Regions from separate parts of the Rhizobium sp. SU303 genome, predicted to be linked through region 2. Evidence: predicted binding sites of a transcription regulator. Region 2 holds the regulator's gene; the other holds the start of a gene.
What was found. Region 2 encodes LexA, which represses DNA repair genes until DNA is damaged. Its sites were predicted from a motif close to TGTTCNNNNTGTGTTCNG; they were not measured.

Region 1 (3,590 bases), on a different replicon from region 2:
TTCCAGTGCGGAAAATTGAGCTTGCGCACGTTGGTCGTACCGCGGTCGGCTTCCATGCGGATCAGTTTTTCGAGATCGAATGGCTTGCCTTTGGCCGCAAGTTTCTCGGCCTTGATTTTGGCCGTCTTCTCGAGCGCGAAGCGCGGCGAGGGCAGTCCCCAGCGCGCATGGACCAGTTGCTTCTTTCCGTCGGCGGTGCTGCGGACGATCGGCCCCATCTGATCGGGGTTCATCTGATAGGCAGGCATCAGATTGATCAGGCTTTCAGCATCCTGCGCCCACTTCGCGACCCAGTCCTTGTCTTCCATGCGATAAAGATTGCACATAGCAGGCCATCTACTCCGATTGAGCTCGAATGGACGACAATCTAGCGGACGGCGCCGGTTTCGCTAGTCGAGCCGGAAGACGTCGGCGTTGTCCTGGCGTTCTCGCAAGCCCTTGTACGACGGATGGCGAAGTTTCCCATCCGACGTCCAGGCGCGAAACTCGATCTCGGCGATCAGGGTCGGCTCGACCCAGATGACATCGCCACTTCCGGAATAGGGCAGGGGCGGTTGCTTTCGCTTCCATCGCAGCGTGTCCAGCATCTTCCGCAACCTGATGATCTCGGCTTGCCTGAATCCCGTGCCGACGCTTCCGACGAGGACGAGCTCATCACCACGATACGCAGCAAGCACCAGCGAGCCGAAGCCGGCAGGGGACGCTGTCGACCTCTCATAGCCGACAATGAAGAAGGCTTCGCTCTGGACGCATTTGACTTTCACCCAATCGCCGGTTCGGCCGGAACGATGGGGCCGATCGAGGTGCTTGCCGACGATGCCTTCCAGGCCGAGGCGGCAGATATGCTCCAGGAGGACAGTAGGTTCGGCATCGAGTGTTTCCGATAGCCGAATGGAGCCGGCTTCATCATTGTTTGCGACGTTTAACGTGTCCTCGAGAAGGTGCCGTCGGGACCGGTATTCGACACCGCGCAGATCGTGGCCATCAAGATAGATAAGATCGAAAGCGTAAAGGACGGCGTCGGAGGCACGGTTGCCGGTTTGTTTGCCGGATGCGCCCAGCGATTGCTGCAGCAGCCCGAAATCCGGCCGACCCTCTTCGTCGATCACAACCGCCTCGCCATCGATGATCATTGTCGCCGGCCCGAGCGCTCGGGCGGCCTGCTCTATCGCCGGAAACCGATGCGTCCAGTCATGGCCGCCACGCGTGAGGATCCTGATCCCTTGCGGCTCGATATGAACGGCAAGGCGATAGCCATCCCATTTAATCTCCCAGCTCCACTCGCTTCCCCTTGGGGGATGAGACTTCAATTGCGCCAGCGCGGGCTCGACACGCTCAGGCATGGCATCGAACAGGAGCTGTGGTTGAGCCGGATTTCGCTTGCCTCGCGGCCGTGAACGGATCCGGGCCTCGGTGTCACGAAGGAGGGGTTTTGATCTCGGAGGCTTCGGCATGCCGGGAGTTCAGCAGAAAAATCTTAAAGACACTGTGACGATGCCGACTTGTCCCCGCAATTCACACAAAGGGATTAGCCCTCGCAAACGCTCGGAAAAAATTCAGTTTGCGCCATGGGCCTGATTCCCTTCGGTATTCTGCGATTTCTAATGTTCAGGATAATATTCCCATTCCTCCGGTTGCTTGACTCTTTTATTGGGGCGGAACAGAAAGAGAACATCCGCATTTTGTTCGACATGATGTCGGCCGCCAACACGACTTTGAAGGGAGCCGTGAACGATGACTGCTGCCCGTGAACGGGTGATTTTCGATCTGCGCGAGCGCATCGCCTCGCTGGAGGGCGTGTCGGCCAGAAAGGCTGGCTGTCTCTCCTTCGGCGTGCCGGAAATCGATGCAGTCCTGCCGGGAGGCGGCCTGGCCTATGGCGCCCTGCACGAATTTGCCGGCGGCGGAGCTGGGACCGTCGATGGCGCGGCGGCAGCCCTGTTTGCGGCGGGGATAGCGGCCCGCACCAAAGGCCCGATCGCCTGGTGCCTGACCCGGCCGGACCTGTTCTTTCCGGCACTCGCCCAGGTCGGTCTCCATCCCGACCGGGTGATCTTTGTCGAATCCGACAAGGAGGAAGACGTCCTGGCGAACATGGAGGAAGGGCTGTCTTTCGGTGGGCTCGGCGCCGTCGTCGGTGAACTCGTTCGCCTGCCGATGGTCAGCTCGCGCCGGCTGCAGCTGGCGGCTGAGCGCACCGGCACCATGGCGCTTGCCGTCCGCCGCTGGCGACGGCAGACGGAGGCCAATGATTTCGGGCAGCCGACGGCGTCGATCACCCGATGGCGGGTGAGCGTGATGCCGTCGGAGGAATTGCCAGTGCCGGGTGTGGGGAGAGCCCAATGGTTGCTGGAATTGATGCGCGTGAAAGCGGGTGAATGTGCTGAGTTTCTCGTGAGGGCGTGCGATGACAAGGGTTGTCTCGATCTATCTTCCGGATCTGCCGACGGATCGTATTCGTCGCGCCGATCCGTCTATTCCGCCTGAACAGGCGATCGCCGTGATCGCCAGGAGCGGCTCGAAACGCTGGGTATCTGCCGCCGACGCAGCCGCCAGACAAGCCGGCGTTCATGTCGGCATGCCGGCTGCGAAAGCACAGGCGCTGTTTCGCGGCCTGATGCTGGTCGATGCGGATCCTGCGGCGGATGCCGCAGCACTCGAACGGATCACGATCTGGGCGCTGACGCTCTATTCCCCGATCGTCGCGGTCGATGGGATCGATGGCATCGTCATGGACACCGAAGGCGCCGATCACCTGCAGGGCGGCGAGCTCGCCATGGTGACGAAGATCGCCAATCAGTTCCTGGCAAAAAAACTCACGCCCCGTGTCGCGATCGCCGACACCTGGGGTGCGGCCCACGCCTGTGCGCGTGCCATCAGCCGCGAAACGGTCATCGTGCCTTCAGGTGAGACCGTCCGCGCCGTCGAAAAGCTGCCGATATCGTTGCTGCGCCTTCCCGGGAAAGTCGTCAGCGATTTGCGCACGCTCGGCTTCCAGACGATTGGCGAATTGGCCAACACGCCGCGCGCGCCGCTGACGCTCCGTTTCGGTCCGGAGATTGGCCGGCGGCTGGACCAGATGTTCGGCCGCATCTCCGAGCCAATCGATCCGATCCGCACCGCCGAGCTCATCGAGGTGAGCCGCGCCTTCGCCGAACCGATCGGCGCTGCCGAAACCATCGACAAATATGTCGGCCGGCTGGTCGTGCAACTGATCGAGGAGCTGCAAAGGCGCGGCCTTGGTGTTCGGCGCGCCGACCTGATCGTCGAAAAGGTTGACGGTACGCGGCAGGCAATCCGCGCCGGCACGGTGAAGCCGGTGCGCGATGTCGCCTGGCTGACGAAGCTGTTTCGCGACCGGACAGAGAAGATCGAGCCCGGCTTCGGGATCGAGAAACTGACGCTCGTCGCCGTCATGGCCGAGCCGCTGGAGGAGCGCCAGAAATCCTCCTCGCTGGTCGAGGAGGAAGTGAAGGACGTGACGCCGCTGATCGATATCTACGGCAACCGTGGTCAGCGTGTTTATCGGGTGGCACCGGTTGCTTCCGACGTGCCCGAGCGCTCCGTCCAGCGCATCAGTGCGGCGGCCG
Region 2 (3,590 bases):
CGGCGTCTTCCTGACCTCGCTGATCGGCGGTTTTTCAACCGCGCTGTTTTCGATCGAGCATTTTCATCGCCTGACCGCCTACGGCCTGCCGGCAAACCTCGCGACGATGCCGATCATCTCCTTCATCATCATGCCGGCAGGCCTGCTGGCGATGCTGCTCATGCCTTTCGGTCTGGATGTTTGGGCTTGGAAGATCGTCGGATTTGGCCTCGATTTGGTGATCGCGGTCGCAAAGACGGTGTCCGGCTGGGGTGGCAATATCGACGTCGGCCGCTTGCCCGCCTGGTATTTCGCCGTCGCCGTGGCAGGCTTTCTGCTGCTGACGCTGCTCCGCACCCGGTTGCGCCATGTCGGCACATCGATCATCGCGGTCGCAACACTCATCCTGCTGCTTCTGCCGGTTCCCCGGCCGCCGGATCTGGTGATTTCGGAGGATGGCAGTCTCGTCGCGGTCGTCGAGGCGGCGGCAATGGCTTCCAACCGTGAAAGACCGCCGGACTTCATCTTCGACCAGTGGCAGAGAGCGCTGGTCCTGCCGAGGCATGATCCGCCGAAGATGCTGGATGGTCCTGCTATCCCGCCTGAGGGAGAAGACCGCCGCGTCAGGCTTTCCCGCGATCAGCAGAACGAAGCAAGGACCGCGATGCGGACGGCCGCAGCGGGCGGTGACGCAAACCGCTTTTCCTGCGTCAAGAAGGCCTGGTGCATATCAAGGCTTGGCAATGGTCGGGTGGTAACCGTCATCGACAACGCCGCCTATCTCGGCCCGGCGTGCGACGCGGCCGATATCGTCGTGACGTCGGTCCGCCTTCGCTTCAACAATTGCCGTTCAGGTGCGACGCTCTTCACCGGTGAGACGTTGCGCAGGACCGGTTCCATCGAGTTGCGCTTCACGGACACCGGCCTGGAGGTCGCAACCGCATTCGATGTATTGTCGCGGCCATGGATGCGCCATCGTGCCTATGACTGGCGCAGCAACAGTTTTACCGAATCCGGCCTGGCCAATGTCAGTGATATCGGCGAATGAGACCGACGAGTTTACCCTGAACCTTGACACGGTCCGGCCCGAAAATCCGGGTCTCGTAAGCTGGGTTGGCCGCTTCCAGCGCGATCGAGGCGCCCTTGCGGCGGAAGCGCTTGAGTGTCGCTTCTTCGTCGTCGACGAGAGCAACGACGATGTCGCCAGGACTTGCGGTGCTGCCGTTGCGGATGATCACGGTGTCGCCGTCGAAGATGCCGGCGTCGATCATCGAATCGCCCTTGACCTCGAGCGCATAATGTTCACCGGAGCCGAGCATGTCGGCCGGAACGACGATGTCGTGGGTATTGTTCTGGATCGCCGAGATCGGCACACCGGCAGCGATTCGGCCCATGACCGGCACGGAGACCGAGTTGGCGTTGTCGGCGACGGGTTTTGCGGGAGCAGGAGTAGCAACCGGCTGCGGCTTGCCGAGGCTGCCCTCGATGACGCTCGGCGAAAAGCCGCGCCGGGGCTGAATGCTGGGGCTGTAGGCCTCCGGAAGCTTGATGACCTCGATCGCGCGGGCGCGATTCGGTAGGCGGCGAATGAAGCCTCGCTCCTCAAGCGCTGTAATCAAGCGATGAATCCCGGACTTGGAGGCGAGGTCCAGGGCATCCTTCATTTCGTCGAAAGATGGCGGAACGCCGGATTCCTTCATGCGCTCATGAATGAAAAGGAGAAGCTCCTGTTGTTTGCGCGTGAGCATCGACGTTGTGACCTCGTGATTGAAACAAATCCAGAACAGACACTATATGTTCCATATGTGTTCCGCAAGTAGCTAAATTTCCGTAAAACTTGGCGCCAACTCGTTGAGATTTTTATTTTCATTCGCCGGATTGGGACACATCTCTTGCGTTGAGGGGCGCGCCGTCGCAAATCTCTTGCCGTTTCCAGGAGGGACATCATGAACGAGCATTCCGCCAAACCGCACCCGCTGGATCATGTCGTGCTGCCGGTCGTCAACATCGATCTGGCGCGCGAGAGGCTCGGCAAGCTCGGCTTCACCGTTGCCGCCGATGCGCGCCATCCCTTCGGAACGGAGAATGCCTGCGTCTTTTTTGCCGACAAGACCTATCTGGAGCCGCTCGGGATTGCGAGCGTCGAGGAGAGCGAGGCATCGGCGCGGCAAGGCAATGTCTTCACTGCCCGCAACCAGGCCTTCCGTTTCCGCTGTTGCGAGGAGGGGCTTTCGGGGATGGCTTTCGGCAGCAAGGATGCCGGCATCGATCATCAGAATTTCGTCGGCAACGGATCGAGCGCCGGCGAGATGCTGCAGTTCACCCGGCCGATGACGATGCCGGACGGTTCCGAGACGATTGCCGGCTTCAAGCTGGCTTTCGCCGGCGACCTGCGCGCGCCCGATCTCCTGCTTTTCACCGTCGAGCGCGTCAATCCGCTGCCGGCCGACCGCGCCGCGCTGGAGACGCATGCCAATGGCGTCACCGGCATAGTCGAGATCGCGCTTTGCACGCCGGAGCCGGCCGCCTTCGCTGCCTTCGTCAGCCTTGCCGTGGCGCAATCGGCAGTCGAGAAAACCGGTTTCGGCGTCGATATTGCGGCATCGAATGCGAAAATCAGCCTGATGACGCCGGAAGGGCTGGAGGCCTATTTCGACATCGCCGTCTCATCCGCAGATCGCGGCCTGCGCGGCCGGGCAATCCTCTTTGCTGTCGCCGATCTTGCCGTGACAGAAGCGCATTTGGCTGCTAACGGGGTGACATACACGCGCAAGAACAATCGCATTCTGGTGAAGCCCGCGCCCGGGCAGGGTACGCTCTTCGCCTTCGAGGAAACACGATGAGCACTGATACGAATTCCGAAGTCAAGATCGGCGAAGGCCAAGGCCAGGTCATCTTTTCCAATACCGGCCGCCTGTCGCTGATTGCCGGTCCCTGCCAGATGGAGAGCCGCGACCACGCCTTCATGGTTGCCGGCACGCTGAAGGAGCTTTGCGGAAAGCTCGGCATTGGCCTCGTCTACAAGAGCTCCTTCGACAAGGCGAACCGCACCTCGCTCTCGGCTGAACGCGGTATCGGAATCGAAAAGGGCATGGAGGTCTTTGCCGACCTCAAGAAGGAATTCGGTTTTCCCGTCCTGACCGACGTTCATACCGCCGAGCAATGCGGGGAGGTGGCAAGGGTCGTCGATGTCCTGCAGATTCCGGCCTTTCTTTGCCGCCAGACCGACCTTCTCATCGCCGCCGCCAAGACCGGCCGTGTCGTCAATGTCAAGAAGGGCCAGTTCCTCGCTCCCTGGGATATGAGGAACGTCCTGAAGAAGCTCAATGCCAGCGGCAATCCGAACGTGCTGCTGTGCGAGCGCGGCGCCTCTTTTGGCTACAATACGCTGGTTTCCGACATGCGTTCGCTGCCGATCATGGCGGCGATGGGCGCGCCCGTTATCTTTGACGCGACCCATTCCGTGGCGCAGCCGGGCGGGCAGGGCGAATCCTCCGGCGGTCAGCGGGAATTCGTGGAAACGCTGGCGCGCGCAGCGGTGGCTACCGGTATCGCCGGCGTCTTTGTCGAAACCCACCAGGACCCTGACAACGCCCCTTCCGACGGCCCCA

Region 1: a site for LexA is predicted at 1,657-1,674, ahead of RlegSU303_RS26455 (ImuA family protein). Genes of this name have one in related genera too.

The regions. Positions count from the first base shown of each region.
Region 1 covers NZ_CP088096.1:399,268-402,857, forward strand. Annotated here, with positions in the region: gene RlegSU303_RS26445 (SOS response-associated peptidase) at 1-326, opposite strand, end outside; gene ligD (non-homologous end-joining DNA ligase) at 390-1,454, opposite strand; gene RlegSU303_RS26455 (ImuA family protein) at 1,735-2,487, shown strand; gene RlegSU303_RS26460 (Y-family DNA polymerase) at 2,408-3,590, shown strand, end outside.
Region 2 covers NZ_CP088095.1:1,970,151-1,973,740, forward strand. Annotated here, with positions in the region: gene RlegSU303_RS09905 (ComEC/Rec2 family competence protein) at 1-1,027, shown strand, start outside; gene lexA (transcriptional repressor LexA) at 1,008-1,727, opposite strand; gene RlegSU303_RS09915 (VOC family protein) at 1,926-2,822, shown strand; gene kdsA (3-deoxy-8-phosphooctulonate synthase) at 2,819-3,590, shown strand, end outside.